Regions from separate parts of the Afifella sp. H1R genome, predicted to be linked through region 3. Evidence: predicted binding sites of a transcription regulator. Region 3 holds the regulator's gene; each other region holds the start of a gene.
What was found. The regulator LexA, encoded in region 3, represses DNA repair genes until DNA is damaged. The targets are predictions, from matches to a motif close to TGTTCNNNNTGTGTTCNG.

Region 1 (7,246 bases), 880 kb from region 3:
TTTCCGGGCATGCGGGAGGCACTCGTCCATATCTTCGAGAATGCCGACATCTTCCTGCCGAGCGGCGACGAGCTCTTCCTCTTCACCGAGGCGAAGGAGGAGGAAGCGGCGATCGCCGAAATCCTGACGCGCGGCACCAAGGCCGTGGTCATCAAGCGCGGCGCCGAGGGAGCGAGCTATTTCGATGCCTCCGGCGAGACGCGCGTGCCGGCTTTTGCCGTCGAGGAGATCGATCCGACGGGCGCCGGCGACAGTTTCGGTGCCACGTTCGTGACCTTCTGGCTGCGCGGCGTCTCGCCCGAAGACGCGCTGTTGATGGCGAATGCGAGCGGGGCGCGCGCCGTCGGCGTCAAAGGGCCGATGTCGGGCACGTCGACGGGCGCCGAGCTTGAAGACTTCATCGAACGACACAAAGGCACAAGGGCATGAGCACGGCCTATCTGGCGAGCCTGCCAAGGCGGCATCAGGCACATGAGAATGTCGGCATTTCCTCCATCTGCTCGGCGCATCCGATGGTCATCGAGGCGACGCTTCGCCATGGCCTGAAGGCCGGCGGGCCGGTTCTGATCGAGGCGACCTGCAACCAGGTCAATCACGAGGGTGGCTATACCGGCATGACGCCGGCGGATTTCCGCCGCTTCGTCGAAGAGATCGCCGCAAAGGTCGGCTTCGACACGAGCCGGCTGATCCTCGGGGGCGATCATCTCGGTCCCAATCCCTGGAAGAGCCTTCCGGCCGAAGAGGCGATGGGCAAGGCCGAGGCCATGGTGGAGGCCTTCGTGAAGGCCGGTTTCACCAAGATCCATCTCGACACCTCGATGGGATGTGCCGGGGAGAGCGTGGCACTCGCCGACGAGGTGACGGCGGAGCGGGCGGCGCGGCTTGCTGCCGTCTCGGAAAGGGCGGCGAAGGCATCGGGCTTCGATCTTCCCGTCTATGTCATCGGCACGGAAGTGCCGATCCCGGGCGGGGCGATGGAAGAGATCGAAGAGCTGGCCGTCACCGATCCGGAAGCGGCACTTGCTACCGTCGAGGTGCATCGTGCGGCTTTTGCGGCGCGTGGGCTCGAAGACGCGTTCGCGCGCGCCATCGGCGTCGTGGTGCAGCCCGGTGTCGAATACGGCAACGAGAACATCGTTTTCTACGACCGGGCGAAGGCGGCCTCGTTGAGTGCGGTCCTGTCGAAGATGCCGCAATTCGTCTTCGAGGCGCATTCGACCGATTATCAGCCGGTGGAGCTTCTGGCGGGCCTGGTCGATGACGGCTTTCCGATCCTGAAGGTCGGGCCGGCGCTCACCTTCGCCTATCGCGAGGCGCTTTACGGGCTCGACCAGATTGCGGTCGAGCTCGACGGGCTTTCGCCTGAAGAGACGCTGAAGCACGCGATGGAAGAGGTGCTCGTCGGCGATCCGCGCGAATGGGCGAAATATTACCACGGCAGCGACGCGGAGAAGCGCATCAACCGCCATTTCAGCTATTCCGACCGCATCCGCTATTACTGGCCGCAGCCGAAGGCCGTTGCCGCGGTGACGACGCTCCTGACGCGCCTCAAGGGCCGGCAATTGCCGCTGCCGCTCATCAGCCAGTATCTCGGCGCGCTCTACCCGGCGGTGGCGGACGGACGGCTTGCGGCGACGCCCGAGGCCTTGATCCTCGCCAATATCGACCGCGTCGTGTCCACCTATGCCGCGGCGGCGCGCACGCCCGCCGTGTGATTTTTCAGGCGCTGCGGTCTCGGCCGCAGCGTCTTTCCGTGATGATTGAGCCCCCGCCGCGGCGGGGGCTTTTTTCGTGATGGCGTGTTTTCGTCGGCTCAGGCGACTTTGACGATCAGCTTGCCGAAATTCTTGCCTTCCAGAAGGCCGATGAAGGCGTCCGGCACCTTGTCCAGACCTTCGACGATATCTTCCTTGTAGCGGATGCGTCCGTCCGCGACCCAGCTGCCCATCTCTTTGAGGAAGTCCGGCATCTGATCCTTGAATTCCGTCTGAATGAAGCCGCGGATGGTGAGGCTCTTCGTCAGGATATCGCGCATCAAGCCCGGCAGCTTGTCCGGGCCCTCGAACGGGCCGGTGGCGTTGTATTGCGAGACGAGGCCGCAGACGGGCATGCGCGCATAAAAGTTGAGAAGCGGGCGCACCGCCTCGAAGACGGGGCCGCCGACGTTTTCGAAATAGACGTCGATGCCGTCCGGGCAGGCGGCTTTCAGATCCTCCGCGAAGCTTTCGGAGCGATGGTCGATCGCCGCGTCGAAGCCGAAGTCTTCCGTGAGCGCCCGGCATTTTTCCGGTCCGCCGGCGATGCCGACGGCCCGCGCGCCCTTGATCTTGGCGATCTGGCCGACGGCGGAGCCGACAGGTCCGGTCGCCGCGGCAACGACGACCGTCTCGCCTTCCTTCGGCTTTCCGAGCGTCAGAAGCCCTGCGTAGGCGGTGAAGCCCGGCATGCCGAGCACGCCGACGGCGGTGGTGACGGGCACTTTTTCGGGATCGAGCTTGCGCAGATGAGATGCCTTCGCGACCGCATGGGTCTGCCAGCCGGAATAGGAGAGGACCATGTCGCCGGCTGCGAAATTCGGGTCGCGGCTTTCCACGACCTCCGCCACGGTGCCGCCTTCCATCACGGCGCCGACCTCGACCGGGGCGGCGTAGGATTTCGCCGCGCTCATCCGCCCGCGCATATAGGGATCGAGCGAGAGGTAGCGGACCTTGAGGAGGACTTCACCCTCCTTCGGCGCCGGCACGGGTGCGGTCTCCGTGCGGAAATTCTCTGGCGTTGGCCGGCCCTCGGGGCGTGACGCGAGGAGGATCTGCGTGCTTTCTGTCATGGAATGAACCTGATTGAGATGTGAGTGGATCTGTTGCTCCATCTATGCCGCATGCGTGCCTTGGCGAGGCCTCACCGGGTCTCAGACGGCATTCGGCGGCGGGACGGAGCCATACCATTTCAGGGAGGCGGAGGATGACGGCGGTGAGGAAAATCGATTTCGACGTGTCGGATGTGCGGCGCTATCTCGAGCCCGGGCCGGTCGTGCTCGTCTCGTCCGCCCATCAAGGCGAGCACGACATCATGACGATGGGCTGGCACACGATCATGGAATTCTCGCCCTCACTCGTCGGCTGCATGATCTCCGCCGGCAACCATTCCTTCGAGCTCATCCGTGCGAGCGGCGAATGCGTCATCAATCTGCCGACGACGGCGCTCACCGATACCGTCGTCAAGATCGGCAACACCTCCGGGGAACGGATCGACAAGTTCGAGGAGTTCGGTCTGACGGCCGAGCCGGCCGAGATGGTGGGCGCGCCGATGATCGGCGAATGCCACGCCAATTTCGAATGCCGGCTGTTCGAGGATGCGCTCGTCGGGCGCTACAATTTCTTCGTTTTCGAGGTGGTGAAGGCGCATGTGGCGCCGGAGCCGGAACATCCCGAGACGCTGCATTACAAGGGCGGCGGCATCTTCATGGTGTCCGGCGAGATCATCGACAAGAGCGCGCTCTTCCGTCCGGGCATGCTGTGAGGGGATGATGAGGCAGGAGGACCTTTCCGGCGCGCTCGATTTTCTGCGCGCGGCGGAGCGGCTCAAGGACACGTTCCGCTCCGGCTTCACGGCGGAGGGGAGGCCGGAGAGCACAGCCGCGCACACCTGGCGGCTCGCCCTGATGGCGATCGTTTTCGAAAAGGATTTTGGGACGATCGACTTTTCGCGTCTTCTCAAGATCCTGATCGTGCACGATCTCGGCGAAACCCTGTCGGGCGACGTGCCGGCGGTTGTGCAGATGCCAGGCGAAGAGAAGGCGGCGCAGGAGCGCGCCGATCTTCTGCAACTGACCGCACCGCTCGACCCAGCGCGGCGGCAGGCGATCCTCGATCTCTGGGAGGAGTACGAGGTGGGGGCGACGGCGGAGGCGCGGCTCGCCAAGGGGCTCGATAAGCTCGAGACGATCCTGCAGCACAATCAGGGGCTTAACCCGCCCGACTTCGATTATCGATTCAATCTCGATTATGGGAGGCGCGCGACCGACGCTCATCCTTTGCTTCAAGAGATCCGCGCGGTGCTGGATGCGGAGACGGAGGCGCGGGCCGAAAATTCCCGAGTCGATTGAAGCGGATGGGCTGAACTTCGGAGGTTGTGATTCAGACCGGCTGATTCAGACCGGGCGCCAATTAAGCCTGTTGCGAACAAAAGTAGAACATGGCATCATCCCGGCATGGATGAGAAGCTCGCAACCAAGCTCGGCATTCTGGCGGACGCGGCCAAATATGACGTGTCCTGCGCCTCGTCGGGCGCGCCGAAGCGCAAGGCTGGCAAGAACGGGCTCGGCGCGACGGCGCCGTCCGGCATCTGCCACGCCTTCACGCCGGACGGGCGCTGCGTCTCGCTTCTGAAAATCCTTCTGACGAATTACTGCCTGTTCGACTGCGCCTATTGCATCAACCGGCGCTCCTCGAACGTGCCGCGGGCGCGTTTCTCGGTCGAGGAGGTGGTGCGGCTCACGCTCGAATTCTACAAACGCAACTATATCGAAGGCCTCTTCCTCTCCTCCGGCATCGCGCGCTCGCCCGACCGGACGATGGAGGAGATGATGCGGGTGGCGAAGACGCTCCGGCGCGTCCACGGCTTTCAGGGCTATATCCATCTCAAGGCGATCCCCGAGGCGAGCCCGTGGCTGATCGAGGAGGCGGGGCGGTACGCCGACCGGTTGTCGATCAATCTGGAGCTTGCGAGCGGGGCGAGCCTGAAAGCGCTCGCGCCGGAAAAGAACGACCGGACGATCACCGAGGCGATGGGGCAGATGCATGAGCGCATCTTGGAGGCGCGCGACGAGCGACGGCGTTTCTCGCCGGCCGGGCAGAGCACGCAGGTGATCGTCGGGGCAGACGATGTGAAGGATGTCGCGATCATTCGGGCGAGCGCCAGGCTCTATGACGATTACGCGTTGAAGCGGGTCTATTATTCCGCCTTCAGCCCGATCCCCGAGGCGAGCCTGCTTCTGCCGGCGAAGGCGCCGCCGCTTCGCCGGGAAAACCGGCTTTATCAGGCGGACTGGCTGATGCGGTTTTACGGGTTTTCGGCCGACGAGGTCGCGGAAAGCGGCGAGGACGGCATGCTGGCGCTCGATGTCGATCCGAAGCTCGCCTGGGCGCTGAAGCATCGCGAGCGCTTTCCGGTCGACGTCAATCGGGCGGAGCGGGAGATGCTTTTGCGGGTGCCGGGGCTCGGGCAGCGCGCGGTGGAGCGCATTCTCACCTCGCGCCGGCACCAGAAGCTGCGACTTCCAGATCTCGCGCGGCTGACGGCGGGCCTGAAGCGGGCGCTGCCGTTTCTCGTCACGCCGGACCACCGGCCCGTCTCCCTCATCGACCGGCTCGATCTGCGGCAAAGGCTCGCCGAGCCGGCCCAGCAAATGAGCCTGTTCTGATGACCCGCGTGCGCATCGATATGAAGGCGGGGGCAGATCTCGACGGTTTTCGCCGGGCACTGCGCGTCCTCGTGCGCGACCGGGTCGCGCCGGAGGATGTCGTCTTCGCGGCGGAGGGTGCCCAGGATCTCTTCGGCGCGCCGCTTGCCGGAGAGGCGCCGCCGGTCGTGTTGCCGCGCGCCGTGACACGGCTCATCGCCGATGTCGTCTGTCACCGCGACCACGAGCGCTATGGGCTTCTCTATCGGCTCGTGTGGAGAATTTTGCGCGGCGAGCGCGGGCTTCTCGAGGTGGCGAGCGATCCGCTCGTCTACCGTCTTGCGCGCATGCAGCAGGAGGTGCGGCGCGACATCCACCATATGCATGGCTTTCTGCGCTTTCGCCGTGTGGTGACGGAAGGGGGTGTCACGGCGGGCGAGACTGCGAGCTCGGGCAGCGAGGAAAACGAACGCTTCGTCGCCTATTTCGAGCCGGCGCATTTCACCTTGGCTGCGGCCGCGCCTTTTTTCGCCGAGCGCTTCGCCAATATGGCCTGGTCGATCCTGACGCCCGACGGTTCGCTCCACTGGGACGGCAAAAAGCTCGTCGAAGGGCCGCCGGCGCGCCGCGACCCGGCCGCCGCCGGCGACGGATTCGAAGAGGGGTGGCGCACGTATTATGCGGCGACGTTCAACCCGGCGCGGGCCAATCCCAAATTGATGGCGCAGCATATGCCGCGGCGCTACTGGGCCGACATGCCGGAAGTGGCGGCGATCCCGGAACTCGTCAGCTCCGCGCCGACACGTGTGCGCGAGATGATCGCGCGCGAGGCCGCCGCGTCGCCCAGGCGCGCGCCGGAGAAGGCGCTCCACAAAATGCGTGAGGATCGTCCGAAGAGCCTGCAAGACCTCAACGCGCGGATCGCTGCCTCGGAGCCATTGGTGTCGGGGGCGGTGCCGGGAGCGACGCGTGCGGTGCTCGGCGAGGGCCCTCTAGATGCCGACATCGTCTTTGTCGGCGAGCAGCCGGGCGATCAGGAGGATCGTCAGGGAAGGCCATTTGTCGGGCCGGCCGGCCAGCTTCTTGATCGGGCGATGGCGGAGGCCGGGATCGGGCGCGGCTCGGTTTATCTCACCAATGCCGTGAAGCACTTCAAGTTCGAGATGCGCGGCAAGCGGCGCATCCACCAGAAGCCCACCTTGTCGGAGGTGAAGCATTATCGCTGGTGGTTGATGGCGGAGCTTGAATTTCTATCGCCGCGCCTCGTCGTGGCGCTCGGCGGGACAGCGGCGCTGGCGCTTTCGGGACGACAGGTTTCCGTGACGAAGATGCGCGGCCGGCAGGAGTTTCCGCCTTTTGCCGGCTTCCTCACCGTGCATCCGTCCTATCTTCTGCGACTGCCGGATGCGGAGGCCAAGGCGAGTGCCTACCGTGCCTTCGTCGATGACCTTCGGCAGGTGCGGGAGATTGCGGGCGAGAGACTGAAGGCGGCCTGAAGAGCCGATTTGAGGAGCCGGCCTGAGGCGGCTGCCCGTGGAAGGGGCTCAGAGATAGGGCAGGCCGTGGGCGATCAGCGGTGCGACGAGGACGTTCAAAAGGCCGACGAGCACCATGACGAGGCCGGCAACCGAGCCTTCCTCGTGACCGATTTCGTGGGCCTTGGCAGTGCCGCTCGCATGGGCTGCGACGCCGAAGAGGGCGCCGCGGGCAAGAGCCGATTTGACCGGCAGGATGGTCAGCATCAACTCGCCGAGGATGGCGCCGAAGACGCCGGTCAGGACGACGAAGACGGCGGTGAGGTCGGGGGCGCCGCCGATGTCGGAGGAGACGACCATGGCGAAGGGG
Region 2 (7,246 bases), on a different contig from region 3:
GAGGTGGCGCCATAGCCGACGATCTCGGCATAAATCTTGGCGCCGCGCGCCTTGGCGTGCTCCAGCTCCTCGAGCACGAGGACGCCCGCGCCGGCGCTGATGACGAACCCGTCTCGGTTTCTGTCGTAAGCCCGCGAGGCAATGGCTGGACGATCGTTGTACTTCGTGGACAGCGCGCCCATGCCGTCAAACAGCACCGACAGGGTCCAATCGAGCTCCTCGCAGCCGCCGGCGAACATCACATCCTGCTTGCCGAACTGAATCTGCTCGCAGGCATTGCCGATGCAATGGTTGGACGTGGCGCAGGCCGAGGAGATCGAATAATTGACGCCCTTGATCTTGAACCAGGTCGCAAGCGTCGCCGAAGCGGTCGACGACATGGCTTTCGGCACGGCGAAGGGGCCGACCTTTCGCGAGGAACCTGCCTCACGGGTCTTGTCGGCCGCCTCGATGATGGCACGGGTCGAGGGCCCACCAGAGCCCATGATGATGCCGGTGCGCTCGTTGGAGATGTCGTCCTTCTCGAGGCCCGAATCTGCGATCGCCTGTTCCATCGCGACGTGGTTCCAGGCCGTGCCGCCGCCGTGAAAACGCATGGCGCGTCGGTCCACGACCGTGCTGGCATCGAGCGTCGGCGCGCCGTGCACCTGACTGCGCAGGCCATGCTCGGCATAAGACGGCGCGAACACGATCCCCGAGCGCGCTTCCCGCAGGCTGGTGAGAACCTCCTGCGTATTGTTGCCGATCGAGGATACGATCCCCATACCGGTGACGACGACCCGTCGCATCACCTTCTCCCTTTGATAGTCCGGTCCTGGCGCGCCTTACGCGGTGGCGACAGCCTGATTCGCTGTGAACAGCCCGACCTTCAGATCTTTTGCGCGGTAAATGACTTCTCCGTCGGCCTTCAGCCAGCCATCGGCGATGCCGAGCGTGAGTTTGGAGCGCAGGATGCGCTTCAGCTCTATTCCGTACTCCAGTCGTTTGACGGTCGGAAGAACCATACCGGAGAATTTCACTTCTCCGACGGAGAGCGCGCGGCCCTTGCCCGGGGCACCGAGCCAGCCGAGGAAGAAGCCGAGAAGCTGCCACAGGGCATCGAGACCCAGGCAGCCCGGCATCACCGGATCGCCATGGAAATGGCAGGGAAAGAACCAGAGGTCGGGACGGACCTCCATCTCGGCACGGATCCGCCCCTTGCCGTATTCGCCACCTTCGTCAGCAATCTCCGAAATACGGTCGAACATCAGCATCGGCGGCAGCGGCAATTGCGCATTGCCCTCCCCGAAAAGCTCTCCCCGCCCGCAGGCAAGAAGGTCCTCATACTCGAAATGGCTGCGCCGCTCATTCATTGCATTGGTCTTTCTGTGAGGCGGGTCATTTGGGTTCCTTAACGACAACCCGCTACCTAACATACCGCGCCGCGTAGCGAAACCGAGCCGCGCGGCAACAGCGACACAGCGTCAGAGTTGTCAGAACGATACAAATTCGCATATAGGGCTAAAGGCAGCGTCCTATAAACTCTTTGACTGCCGAGAGCGAGCTGACATGACGGCTATACACAACCACAATTCGCCTGAGCAGCTGACCCGTTGGCTGCGTCGTGCCGGTCTGCGGCCGACGAGACAGCGTGTGGCCCTGGCCGGCTTGCTGTTCAAGAAGGGTGATCGGCATATTTCCGCAGAGCTTCTGCACGAGGAAGCGCAACTGATGCGGGTGCCGGTCTCGCTTGCGACGATCTACAACACCCTGCATCAGTTCACCGAAGCCGGGCTGCTGCGAGAAGTCGCAGTCGATGGGGCGCGGACCTATTTCGACACGAACGTGTCCGACCACCACCATTTCTTCGTCGAAGGGGACAATTCCCTTATCGATATCGATGGTCCAGTGAGCCTGACGCACGTTCCCGAGCCCCCCGAAGGCATGGAAATCACCGCCGTCGAGGTCGTGGTGCGGGTGCGTCGCCGGACAGACGCCTGAGACGAAAGCCAGGTCGCAATTCCTCAGGCGTAGCGGCCTAAGAGAGCTTTGCGCCGGACGGAGCTGCAGCCTCTCGCCCCATCGGGCGTTTCCCAGACAATTGCTTGAAGCGAAGGGCCGGCGGCGCCTTCGCTGAACGGCGATCGGTCGTCAAATGGGAGGAGCTTCGATGGCAAATGTCAGGCTTAGCGGCGTCGATAAGGCCTTCGGCAAGGTCAAAGTGCTCGAGGGCATCAACCTCGATATCGAGGATGGGGAATTCGTCGTCTTCGTCGGCCCATCCGGTTGCGGCAAATCCACGCTTTTGCGCGTGATCGCCGGGCTTGAAGACATCACGCGCGGCACGCTCGAAATCGGCGGAGAGATCGTCAACGACCGCACTCCGAAGGAGCGCGGCATCGCCATGGTGTTCCAATCCTACGCGCTCTATCCGCATATGAGCGTGTACGACAACATGGCCTTCGGGCTCCGCCTCGACAAAGGGGCCGGGCGCGATGCGGTGGACAAGCGGGTTCGCGAGGCGGCGCGCATTCTCCAGATCGAGCCCTATCTCGACCGGCTGCCGAAGGAGCTTTCCGGGGGCCAGCGCCAGCGCGTGGCGATCGGGCGCGCGATCACCCGGGACCCGGCGGTCTTTCTCTTCGACGAGCCCTTATCGAACCTCGATGCGGCGCTGCGCGTGCAGACGCGCATCGAGATCGCCCGTTTGCACGAGAAGATGCCCGACACGACCATGATCTACGTGACCCACGACCAGGTGGAGGCGATGACGCTCGCCGACCGCATCGTCGTGTTGAACAAAGGCCGGGTCGAGCAGGTCGGCACGCCGTTGGAGCTCTACCACCGGCCAGACAATTTGTTCGTGGCGAAGTTCATCGGCTCGCCCGCCATGAACATTCTAGCTGCCACCTTCAGCACCACGCAGGACGGGCTGCGGGTCGCACCCGAAGGCGGCAGAGACCTCACTCTCCCACGCTCCGAGGGGATCGCCATCCCACAAGGCCCTGGTCATCTCGGTGTCCGACCGGAAAGCCTCCGCCTCGCGGAAGCCGGCGAGGCCACATTGATCGAAGGCGAGGTGACGCTGGTGGAGCTTCTGGGCGAGGTCACGCTCGTCTACGTCGATATCGGCCGCCAAGACGATCCCGTGGTGGCGAAACTTGCCGGCGAAGTGGCGGTCGAGCGCGGCGAAAGCGTGCGTCTTGCTGCCAATGCCGAAGATTTGCAGCTCTTCGACGCAAACGGCCGGGCTCTTCGACACCAACGAGTGCAGAAAGCCGCCTGACCGGCCGTTTTTCGCGGACGTGCCACACGGGCGATCACGCTCGGGCGAGGACGCATGGCGCCGCTCATCCCCCCTGCGGATGATCGCGGGAAGAGGCTCGAGCGCCCCTTTTCGGCATCACTCGGCCTTTGGTTTCCGCGGCTTTTCCGCGGATGCGCGCCTCATGCGGCCGCGGCAAGCAGAGACGCGCTCTGGCGGTAGCTCAAGGCCTCCGCCACATGGATGCGGCGCACCTTTTCCTCCTGGTCGAGGTCGGCGAGCGTGCGCGCGACCTTGAGGACGCGGTGGTAGCCGCGCGCCGATAAGCCCATCGCTTCCGCGGCATCGCGAATGAGACGGGCACCGGCCTCGTCCGGAGCTGCGACATCTTCCACCACGCGACTGCCGGCGCGCGCATTGATGCGCAGGCCCGGCAGGCCGCGGGACATGTAGCGCTCCGCCTGCATCGCACGCGCCGCCGCCACACGCTCGCGCACGGCCGCACTCGGCTCCGCCTCGGCCGGCCCGATCAGATCGATGGCGGAGAGTGCCGGCACCTCGATGCGAAGATCGATGCGGTCGATCAAAGGCCCTGAGAGCCGGGCCTGATAATCGGCCGCACAACGGGCGCCGCGCCGGCAGGTATGCCCGGGCTCGCCCGCCATACCGCAGCGACACGGGTTCATCGCCGCAATCAATTGAAACTCAGCCGGGTAGGTGACCCGGTGATTGGCGCGCGCGATGACGGCTTCGCCGGTTTCGAGCGGCTGGCGCAGCGAATCCAGCACGGCCGGCGTGAATTCCGGCAATTCATCGAGGAAGAGCACGCCGTGATGGGCAAGCGACACCTCGCCCGGACGCGCATTGATGCCGCCGCCGACCATCGCCGCCATGGAGGCCGAATGGTGTGGCGCCCGATAGGGTCGCTGGCTCGACAGCCGCCCGCCGGCAAGTGTCCCCGCGATCGAGGAGATCATCGACACGTCGAGGAGTTCGCGCGGCGCAAGCGGCGGCAAGATCGAAGGCAGCCGGCTCGCCAGCATCGATTTGCCGGCCCCCGGAGGGCCGATCATCAGCATGTTGTGGCCACCGGCTGCGGCAATCTCCAACGCCCGTTTGGCGCTCTCCTGACCGCGGATCTCTGAGAGATCGGGAAGGGCCTCGCTCGCGGCGCGAAGTGCGGGCTTGGGCTGGGACAGGACCTGACTGCCGGCGATGTGATTGGCGAGCGCAATCAGGCTCTTCGGCGCCAGAATGGCGAGTTCTTCACCGGCCCACGCAGCCTCCCCGCCGCAGGTGGCGGGGCAGATGAGCCCCTTCTTCAGCGCATTGGCACTGATGGCGGCCGGCAGCACACCCGCCACCGCTTCGATGCGACCGTCGAGGCCGAGTTCCCCAAGCACCACATGATCGCTGACGGCATCGCCCGGAATGGCGCCCATCGCCGCCATCAGGGCAAGCGCGATCGGCAGATCATAATGGCTGCCTTCTTTCGGAAGGTCTGCCGGGGCGAGATTGACGGTGATGCGCTTGGCCGGAAGCGCGAGACCCGACGCATGAATCGCCGCCTGCACACGTTCTCGACTTTCCGCCACCGCCTTGTCGGGCAGGCCGACAATGTTGAAGAGCGTGCGCCCCGGCGCGATCAGCACCTGGACATCGACGGGGATCGCCTCGACCCCGCGAAAAGCCACTGTCGTAACGCGAGAAACCATCGTCCCCACCCCCGTTCTGATTGCAGAATGACTCAGCTTTTGGAGGATGACAAGAACGAAAAAGGAACACGATCCGAGAGGCGCACCTGTTGCGCAAGAGAAACAATATGAAACGCATCAGTCACTTTTTTGCGTTTCCGGGCCCCCAGTCCTTGAAACCGTCACGCCCGCGGACTTTATGACAAATACATAACATTCGCGGCGGATCGACGCTGCGGGTGCGAACAGGCGGCCGGGGCACATGGTCTGCGATTCGATTGAAAAGAGGCGCGCTTCGGCGCGCCTAAGGGCGTTTTTTGCGCCGGTTTGGGCGTTCGTCGCCGGACCGGAAACGATGCACGCGCAAGCGGACCGGCGGTCCGAGGCGGGCATCGTCAATCTCAGCCGGGCGATCCCGTTTGCGCGCGGAGGTCGACGGCTCTGCTTTGTCGATCCCTCACGCAAAGATCGCGGGATCAAGGTGCGGCGACCGGATTACACGCTGGCCGACCAGCGCCGGTCAAAGGCCGCGTGGAAGCGTCTGCGACCGCTCGTGCGCTTCGACGACAACCGTCAGGACGAGCACATTCTGCGCCGCCTCGGCCAGGTCCGCGGCGAGGCAGCCTTCGCGCATGTTGCGCGGCAGTTCGGCTTCCTACGGACAAGCCTCGGGATGGGGCTCTCGGTGGAGCTCATTCGCGACGGCGACGGCGAGATCTCACGCACGCTCGAAAGCTATCTGACGATCCACGGCTATTCGCCGGAATGTCAGGCGGCCGTTGAGACGTTTTGCGACCATCTCGTCACCTATCGCGTGCCGACGCGAAAAATCATGTTGTGCAATGTTCTCGTCCAGGAAGACATCGACGGCCAAATCCGCCGGCTCGTCCTCATCGACGATTTCGGCACGACCAATTATTGCCCGTTCTTCCTGCGCACCGACGCGTCGCAAGAACGCAAGGTGTTGCGCAAGGTCGACGATTTCGTCGCCCGCATTCACGGCTTCGTCGCCGGCGAGGTGATGCCGTCGGCCGTCTCGCTTCTCGACTGAGCCAGGCTTGAGGGCGGGGGTTCTGCCCCGCCCGTCAGCCCACGCAGCGCTGTTCGATCGCGTCCCACACCATCGCAGCCGCATCGATATCCGAAAAACGCTGCAACTCGCGGATGCCTGTCGGCGAGGTGACGTTGATCTCCGTCATCACGTCGCCGATCACGTCGATGCCGACGAGAATGAAGCCGCGCGCCTTGAGTTCCGGGCCAATGCGCGCGCAGATTTCGCGGTCGCGGTCGGTGAGATCGGCGGCGACAGCCTTGCCGCCGACATGCATGTTCGAGCGCGCATCACCCACCGCCGGGATCCGGTTGATCGCACCGGCGGGCTCGCCGTCGACGATGATGATGCGTTTGTCGCCCTTGCGGATCTCCGGCAGATAGCGCTGCACGACGAAGGGCTCGCGGAAGGTCGTTTCGAAAAGTTCGATCAGCGAGGACAGGTTTTCGTCCCCCTCGCTGATGCGGAAAACGGCGGCACCACCATTGCCGTAGAGCGGCTTCAAGATGATGTCGCGGTGCTTTTCGCGGAAGGCGCGGATCGCTGCGATGTCGCGGGAGATCAACGTCTCGGGCATCAGATCGGAAAATTCGGTGACGAAGAGTTTTTCCGGCGCGTTGCGCACATGGGCCGGATCGTTGACGACGAGGGTCTTCGGGTGAACGCGCTCCAAGAGATGCGTCGCCGAGATATAAGCCATGTCGAAGGGCGGATCCTGACGCATCAGGACGACATCGAAATCTTCGAGCCCGAGCTGCTGATCCGCCTCGTCGAGCTCGTAATGGCGGCCGACCTCGTCGGCAACGCTCACCGCCCGCATGCGGGCAAAGACGCGGCCGGCTTCCATCGAAAGGTGCCGCGGCTCGTAATAGAAGAGGCTGTGGCCGCGCTTTTGCGCCTCCAGCATCAGCGCGAAGGTAGTATCGCCGCGAATATCGATCTGAGCGATCGGATCCATCTGCACTGCGACTGAAAGGGCCATTGGTCTCTCCGTTCTTCTGGCTTCTGCGTTAGCCGCGCTTCATTCCCGATGCAATCAAGTGGCCCGATGCAATCGAGTGGCCGGAGGCATTCAATTGGGAGGGCGAAAGGCGTCCGCAAGATGCCGAGGCAAACGAAAAGGCGAAACGAGAACGAGATCGAAGCGCTGCGTGAATTGCATGGCGGCGGGATGCCGCGAGGTCCAAACGCTTGCGGCGGCGCCGATGCGCCTTTCGCTGCGTGGGGTAAGCGCCCAGTCTGCCGCTGCTCTTTCAC
Region 3 (7,246 bases):
TCTTTCACGGCATCAACGGACCGTTCCAGGCGACCCGCTATCACTCTCTCACCATCTTGCCGGAGAGTATGCCGGAGAGCCTCGAGGTGACGGCGCATACGGCCGATGGCGTGATCATGGGCGTGCAGCACCGGTCTCATCCGGTCTACGGGGTGCAGTTTCACCCCGAGAGCATCGCCTCTGAACACGGTCATCGCATCCTGGACAATTTCCTGAAGCTCGCCGCAAGCTTCCGTCAGACGACGGGCGCGGCAGACGCCAGCCCCAAGGTGCTCTCATGAGCGATCTCAAGCCGCTGATTGCCAAGCTGGCCAATCGTGAAAGCCTGACCGAAGCCGAAGCGCAGCAGGCCTTCGACGTGATGATGTCGGGCGAAGCGACGCCGACGCAGATCGGTGCCGTCTTGATGGGCCTCAGAGTGCGCGGTGAAACGATCGAGGAGATCGCCGGCGCCGTCACATCGATGCGCTCTCGCATGACGCCGGTCGAGGCTCCCGAAGGCGCCATCGATATCGTCGGCACGGGCGGCGATGCCTCCGGCACGTACAACATCTCGACGGGTGCAGCGCTCGTCGTTGCGGGTGCGGGCGTCCCGGTCGCCAAGCATGGCAACCGCGCCCTTTCCTCCCGCTCGGGTGCCGCCGACTGCCTCACGGCACTCGGCGTCAATGTCGATCTCAAGCCCGAGGGGATCGCACGCTGTATCCGCGAGGCCGGCATCGGCTTCATGTTCGCGCCGAACCATCATGCCGCCATGCGCCATGTCGGCCCCTCTCGTGTCGAAATCGGCACTCGGACGATCTTCAACATCCTCGGCCCACTCGCAAATCCGGCCAAGGTGAAGCGCTATATGCTCGGGGTTTACTCCAAGGAATGGGTCGAACCCATTGCCAACGCGCTAAAAAACCTCGGTGCGGAAACGGCATGGGTGGTGCACGGCACCTACGGCGATGCCGGCGGCATCGACGAGGTGTCGACCACCGGACGCACCTATGTCGCGGAGCTCAAGGAAGGGCATGTCCGCACCTTCGAGGTCCATCCGCAGGATTTCGATGTCAAAGAAGCGCTGCCGGAGGATCTGAAAGGCGGCACGGCGGAGGAAAACGCGGCCGCCCTCCGCGATCTTCTCGACGGTGAGCTCGGTCCTTACCGCGATGTGGTCGTTGCCAATGCCGCAGCCGCTTTGATCGTCGCTGGCAAGTCCGAGCTCGTCGAGGAAGCCGCCGACATGGCCGAGGAATCGATCGATTCCGGCAAGGCAAAAGCCGCGCTCGAAGCGCTCCTGCGTGTCTCCAACGAAGCGGCGCCAGCCTCGTGAACGACATCCTCAAGAAAATCGAAGCCTACAAGCGGCAGGAGATCGAAGCCGCCGAGGCTGCCATCCCGCTTCAGGAGCTCAAAGCCCGCCTCGCCGATCAGGAAGCGCCGCGCGGTTTTCTGGCAGCTCTGCGTCGCAAGGCAGAGGCGGACCGGCCCGGCCTCATTGCCGAGATCAAAAAAGCAAGTCCGTCAAAGGGATTGATCAGGCCGGATTTCAATCCGCCTGAGCTTGCACAAGCCTATCAGGACGGCGGCGCCGCCTGTCTTTCCGTTCTGACCGATGCCCCGTCCTTCCAGGGGGCGCCAGAATTCCTGACCTCAGCACGCGCGGCCGTCTCCCTGCCGGCATTGCGCAAGGACTTCATGTTCACGCCCTATCAGGTGGCTGAGGCACGCGCCTGGGGGGCCGACTGCATCTTGATCATCATGGCTGCGGTCTCCGACGATGAAGCAAAAGCCCTCGAAGACAGCGCCTTCGAATATGGCATGGATGTGCTTGTCGAAGTCCATAACGAGCCGGAGCTCGAGCGCGCGCTCACCCTCGCTTCGCCGATGATCGGGATCAACAACCGGGATCTGCGCAGTTTTCACACCGATCTGGCGACCTCCGAACGGCTTGCGAAACTGATTCCGGAAGATCGGCTAATTGTCGGAGAAAGCGGTATTTTTTCGCCTGCGGATATCGCTCGCCTGAAAGCCTGCCGCATCCACGCCTTCCTCGTCGGCGAAAGCCTGATGCGCTCCGAGGACGTGACCGAGGCAACCCGTCGGCTCCTCGCCTCACCGGCTCCGCAGGCCACCGGATGAAAGATCACCTCACCCATCTTTCCGACGATGGGCGCGCGGAAATGGTCGATGTCGGAGACAAGGCGCTGACGACGCGCATCGCCGTCGCGAGCGGAAGCGTTCGCATGGCGCCGGAGACACTGCGCCTCATTCGCGATGGGGACATGAAGAAGGGCGACGTCATCGCGACCGCGCGTATTGCCGGCGTGATGGCGGCCAAGCGCACTTCCGATCTCATCCCGCTCTGTCATCCTCTGGCTTTGTCGAAGATCGCCGTCGATATTCTGCCCGACGAGAAGCTTCCCGGGCTCCGCGTTCGGGCGATGGCACGTGTGGATGCCAAGACGGGGGTCGAAATGGAAGCGCTCACAGCGGTTTCCGTCGCCTGTCTCACCATCTACGACATGGCGAAGGCCGTCGACCGGGCCATGACGATTGGCGATATTCGCCTGGAGGAGAAGAGCGGCGGCGCTTCCGGCGATTGGCGTTTCGACACATGAGCCTGATTTCCGTCGAGGATGCCGTTGCCCGTATGCTCAAAGGCGTCACGCGCCTCGGGGAAGAGAGTGTCCCCCTGACGGAAGCACGCGGCCGGGTGCTTGCGCGCGATCTTGCAGCGAGACGTAACCAACCGCCGTTCCGTGCGTCTGCGATGGATGGCTATGCCGTACGCGCTGACGATACGCCCTCAGGCGCATGGCTGCGCCAGATCGGCGAAGCACGCGCGGGCTCCCATTTTGCCGGGACGCTCGGGACGGGCGAGACGGTTCGCATTTTCACGGGAGCGCCTGTCCCCGACGGGGCCGATGCCATCCTCATTCAGGAAAACGCCCGCGCCGACGGCGACCGCATCGAGGTTCTGGAGCCGGTGGCGTCAGGCCGACACATACGCGCCGCGGCCTTCGACTTCCGGGAGGGCGAGACGCTTCTTCATGCCGGACGCCGGATCGGAACGCGCGAAACGGCGCTTGCCGCAGCGATGAACCATGCAATCGTTCCGGTACGCCAGAGGCCAATCGTGGCCATCCTTTCGACAGGAGACGAACTCGTCGAACCCGGAGAGGAACCCGGACCGGATCAGATCGTCTCCTCGAACGGCGTGGCGATTGCCTCAATGGTTTCCGCCTGCGGCGGTCTCGCGCGGGATCTCGGCGTCGCCGTCGACGACAAACAAGCGATTGCCAATGCTGCAGCAGGCGCGGCGGATGCCGATATCCTGGTGGTGATCGGCGGCGCCTCGGTCGGCGACCACGATCTCGTCCAACCGGCGCTCGCCGAACAAGGTCTCAAGGTCGATTTCTGGCGCGTCGCCATGCGGCCGGGCAAACCGGTCATGTTCGGTACGCTCGGGCGCACCCGGGTGCTCGGCCTGCCCGGAAACCCCGTCTCCGCCCTCATTTGCGCACTCGTCTTTCTGAAGCCTCTTATCGGGGCGATGCAGGGCGCCGAAGGCAACGAGCCAACGCGCCTGTTGCCGCTTGCAGCAGCGTTGCCCGAGGTCGGCAACCGCCAGCAATATCTGCGGGCGCGCTTCGTCGAATGGCAGGGGCGGACAGCCGTCACGGTCGCTGACGAGCAGGATTCGTCTCTTCTTGCGACGCTTGCCCGTTCGGACGCCCTCATCATTCGCCCTCCCTTTGCTCCGGCGGCCCGGACGGGCGATGTGGTTGCCGTCATCGATCTCGCGCAAGCCCTCTCGTAAACCCGCGCGCGGCCCCCAAGGCTTGTGGAACACGCCATGAACAGGTAGTGTGCGTTCGTGATTTGTACACGAGACGCGACTCGCATCGCGAGGGGACGGCAATGCTGACAAAGAAGCAGCTCGAGCTTCTGCTCTTCATCAATGAAAGACTGAAGGAATCGGGCGTGCCGCCCTCGTTCGACGAGATGAAGGACGCGCTCGATCTGAAGTCGAAATCCGGAATTCATCGCCTCATCACCGCCCTGGAGGAGCGTGGCTTCATCAAGCGGCTGCCGAATCGGGCACGCGCGCTGGAAGTTCTGCGCCTTCCCGACGCGGTCAATCCGAGTTTCGGGCGACCGCAGCAGCGTGGCTTCACGCCGAGCGTGATCGAAGGCCGGCTCGGCAAGGCGCCACAACCCGTTGAGGAAGAAGCGTTCGAAGAGAGTGAGCGAGGCGCGAGCGTCCCGGTCATGGGGCGGATTGCAGCCGGCGTTCCGATCTCCGCCATTCAGAACCAGAGCCATTCCATCATCGTGCCGCCGGACCTCCTTTCGAAGGGCGAGCATTTCGCGCTCGAGGTGCGCGGCGATTCCATGATCGAGGCCGGCATTCTCGACGGGGACACCGTGGTCATCCGTCGTCAGGACAGTGCCGACAGCGGAGATGTGGTGGTGGCGCTGATCGACGACGAAGAGGCGACCTTGAAGCGTCTGCGCCGCAAAGGTGCATCGATTGCGCTCGAGGCTGCCAATCCCGCCTACGAGACCCGCATCTTCGGTCCGGACAGGGTCCGCATCCAGGGTCGCCTCGTGGGGCTTTTGCGCCGCTACTGAGCGCTTCTCAGCCTTTCTGGCCTCGACGTCATCTGAGTGCCGGCGACCCCTGCCACGGTCGCCGGATGGATGGGCGTGATGTGCGAAGTTCAAGGTGCGGAGCTACACCGTCCGGGTGTTTGCTCTCCATAAAAAGCGCGTGCGCTCCATGGGTGGCGAGCGCGGAGCGGTCGATGACGATGCGCGCCGCGCAATCTCTCGGCGCGCGCAGTTGCGTGACGATAATCTCGGCGCGGCGGCAATCTTCCGAAAAAGCCACCGGATCGGTGACGCGCGAGAGGGTCAGTCCTTCGGGCATCTCCAGAACGCAGGCTTCGGCGTCGCAACGAAAGCCTGACGTTCCCGCGGCTTCCGCCTCCGGCTCGCCCTCGCGCCAGACATCGTCAAGGAAAGAGCCTTGCCGCGCGCCAACGATTTGGAGGTGTCCGGCGACGTCACGGGCAGCAACCGCCCTCCCCGCCTCATCCACCAGAAGGTCGGGCCTGGCGCCAAGAAGCCATGCAAGCAGCGCCCCCAGCAAGAGTGGCGCGACGCCGTAGAGGCGCAGCTGCGATCGCCAGAGGCTGAGCCACAGAAGCCCGCCGCACATCAGAATGAGCGCGATCGCGGGAAACGGCGGGACGATAACGGTGGCGCCCGACAATGACGCCACGAAATGCGCCGAAGCGAGGACGAGATCGATGCCCCAGGCCATGACGGTCAACGGCACGGTTTCCAGACCGAACGGCATCGCAATCAGGCTGATGAGCCCCGCCGGCATCACGATGAGCGAGACGAGCGGCATCGCAATGAGATTGCCGAGGAGCGAGTAGGACGCGAGCCGTCCGAAATGGAAAGCCGCGAACGGCGATGTGGCGAGACCGGCGACGAGCGTGGTCAAGCCGACCGCACCGATCGCCACGACAGGCCTGCGGAGAAGTCGCGAGAGCCCGCGGGCGGGTTCAGCAAGATCCTGGCGCGGACGGTCGCGCCAGGCTTCCCAGGCCGCCACCAAGGCGGCGACGGCCAGAAAGGACATCTGGAAGCCCGGTTCGAGCACACTCTCAGGCTGGAGCGCGACGACCACGAAAGCTGCAATCGCGAGGTTGCGCAGCGAGAGAGCAGGACGATCCAGAAAGACGGCCGTCAGCATGACCGCAAGCATCACGAAGGCGCGGATCGTCGCCACGTTGCCGCCGGAGATCGACAAATAGAAGGCGCCGACGGCGAGCGCGACGGCCGCTGCGATCTTTCGGATCGGGAGAACGAGCGCCATATGTTCCGACAACGCCAGCACCGCCCGCACGAGCCAGAAGGCCGTGCCGGCGATCAGCATCATATGCAGGCCCGAAATCGCAAGAATATGCGCAAGCCCCGCGATCCGCAGAGCGTCGACGTCCGCATCCGCGATCTTGCCGCGATCGCCGACGAGAAGCGCTGCCGCGATTGCGGCGGGCGGACCTGCCACCGCGTCGGTGATCCGCTCTGCGATCGCTCGGCGGATGGCCGCAATCGCCAGGAACACATGGACGCCGCTCGGTGGTTCGACGACCGTCAGAGTGCCGAAGACAAAACCGGATGCGCCGATCCCATCGAAAAACGCCGCCCGAGCAGGATCGTAGCCCCCAGGGATCGCCGGGCCCGGCAGCGGTGCGAGCCGCGCCGCCCCTTTCACGGTTGCGCCAATCGGCGGCAGATCGGTGCGCAAGGTAAGCCGGACCCTGTGCGGCGTCTCTTCGGCAGAAAGACGCTCAATGCGCACCTGGTCGAGGACCACCCGCGGCGTTCGTTCAGCGCGGGTTTCGACAGCCACCACCCGGCCGGTCACTTCACTGCTCAGCGGATGTTCGAGCACCGGCGCGCGAAGGCTTTCAACGCGAAGCTTGCCTGCCGACATCCCGGCCAGAAAACAGGCGAGGAGCACCAACGGATAGGCGCCGCCACCGCGCCACCACGCGAGGCACGCGGCACCCGCCGCAGCCAAGGCTGCGGGCAGAAGCGCGGAAAGCAACGGCTCGCGCGGCAAAATGAAATAGGCGGCGGCGCCACAAGAAAAGCCGACAGCCAGGAAGAGAAAGCCGCGCCGCTCCTCGAAATCGCGGGTAGCCTGTGCTCTGAGATGCGCGGTGCGAGACGCCACGCCGTAGCCGAAGCGCCTGAGCCGGCCAGGCGGCAAGAAGCCTTCGATACGGCGATCGTCGTGCGAAGGCCGCTCCCCATCCGCCGCGCTTGACTGTCCGCCGCTCGGTTCCATGCTTGCAAGCACCCGGCGCTGTGGCTAGACCGAGCCCATCTTACACGCGGGCCGGGCATCCACCAATCGCCCCGCCCTTTTGCCAGCCAAAACCACCATGTCATCTCATCCGATTACCCGCTTTGCTCCCTCGCCAACCGGCTTTTTACACATTGGCGGCGCACGCACGGCGCTCTTCAATTGGCTCTATGCGCGGGGCCGCGGCGGTAAAATGCTGCTCAGGATCGAGGACACCGATCGCCAGCGCTCGACCGATGCTGCCATTGCGGCCATCCTGGACGGGCTCTCCTGGCTCGGCCTCGATTGGGACGGTGAACCGATCTCACAATTCGCCCGCATGGACCGCCATGCAGAGGTGGCCTGGCAGCTCGTTGAGAGCGGCCATGCCTA

Region 1: the regulator LexA is predicted to act here: its motif matches at 4,178-4,195, upstream of L0F51_RS07305 (putative DNA modification/repair radical SAM protein).
Region 2: the regulator LexA is predicted to act here: its motif matches at 5,011-5,028, upstream of L0F51_RS15130 (YifB family Mg chelatase-like AAA ATPase).

What each region holds. Positions count from the first base shown of each region.
Region 1 covers NZ_JAKEDY010000001.1:1,526,130-1,533,375, reverse strand. Annotated here, with positions in the region: gene L0F51_RS07330 (sugar kinase) at 1-429, shown strand, start outside; gene L0F51_RS07325 (D-tagatose-bisphosphate aldolase, class II, non-catalytic subunit) at 426-1,715, shown strand; gene L0F51_RS07320 (NADP-dependent oxidoreductase) at 1,814-2,827, opposite strand; gene L0F51_RS07315 (flavin reductase family protein) at 2,962-3,519, shown strand; gene L0F51_RS07310 (HD domain-containing protein) at 3,527-4,105, shown strand; gene L0F51_RS07305 (putative DNA modification/repair radical SAM protein) at 4,211-5,422, shown strand; gene L0F51_RS07300 (UdgX family uracil-DNA binding protein) at 5,422-6,897, shown strand; gene L0F51_RS07295 (LrgB family protein) at 6,946-7,246, opposite strand, start outside.
Region 2 covers NZ_JAKEDY010000002.1:765,918-773,163, forward strand. Annotated here, with positions in the region: gene fabB (beta-ketoacyl-ACP synthase I) at 1-788, opposite strand, end outside; gene fabA (3-hydroxyacyl-[acyl-carrier-protein] dehydratase FabA) at 825-1,352, opposite strand; gene irrA (iron response transcriptional regulator IrrA) at 1,549-1,980, shown strand; gene L0F51_RS15125 (ABC transporter ATP-binding protein) at 2,150-3,265, shown strand; gene L0F51_RS15130 (YifB family Mg chelatase-like AAA ATPase) at 3,427-4,959, opposite strand; gene L0F51_RS15135 (YrbL family protein) at 5,294-5,989, shown strand; gene gshB (glutathione synthase) at 6,024-6,971, opposite strand; gene L0F51_RS15145 (YraN family protein) at 7,062-7,246, opposite strand, start outside.
Region 3 covers NZ_JAKEDY010000001.1:648,790-656,035, reverse strand. Annotated here, with positions in the region: gene L0F51_RS02980 (aminodeoxychorismate/anthranilate synthase component II) at 1-281, shown strand, start outside; gene trpD (anthranilate phosphoribosyltransferase) at 278-1,318, shown strand; gene trpC (indole-3-glycerol phosphate synthase TrpC) at 1,315-2,127, shown strand; gene moaC (cyclic pyranopterin monophosphate synthase MoaC) at 2,124-2,606, shown strand; gene glp (gephyrin-like molybdotransferase Glp) at 2,603-3,808, shown strand; gene lexA (transcriptional repressor LexA) at 3,910-4,623, shown strand; gene L0F51_RS02950 (ComEC/Rec2 family competence protein) at 4,652-6,856, opposite strand; gene gltX (glutamate--tRNA ligase) at 6,954-7,246, shown strand, end outside.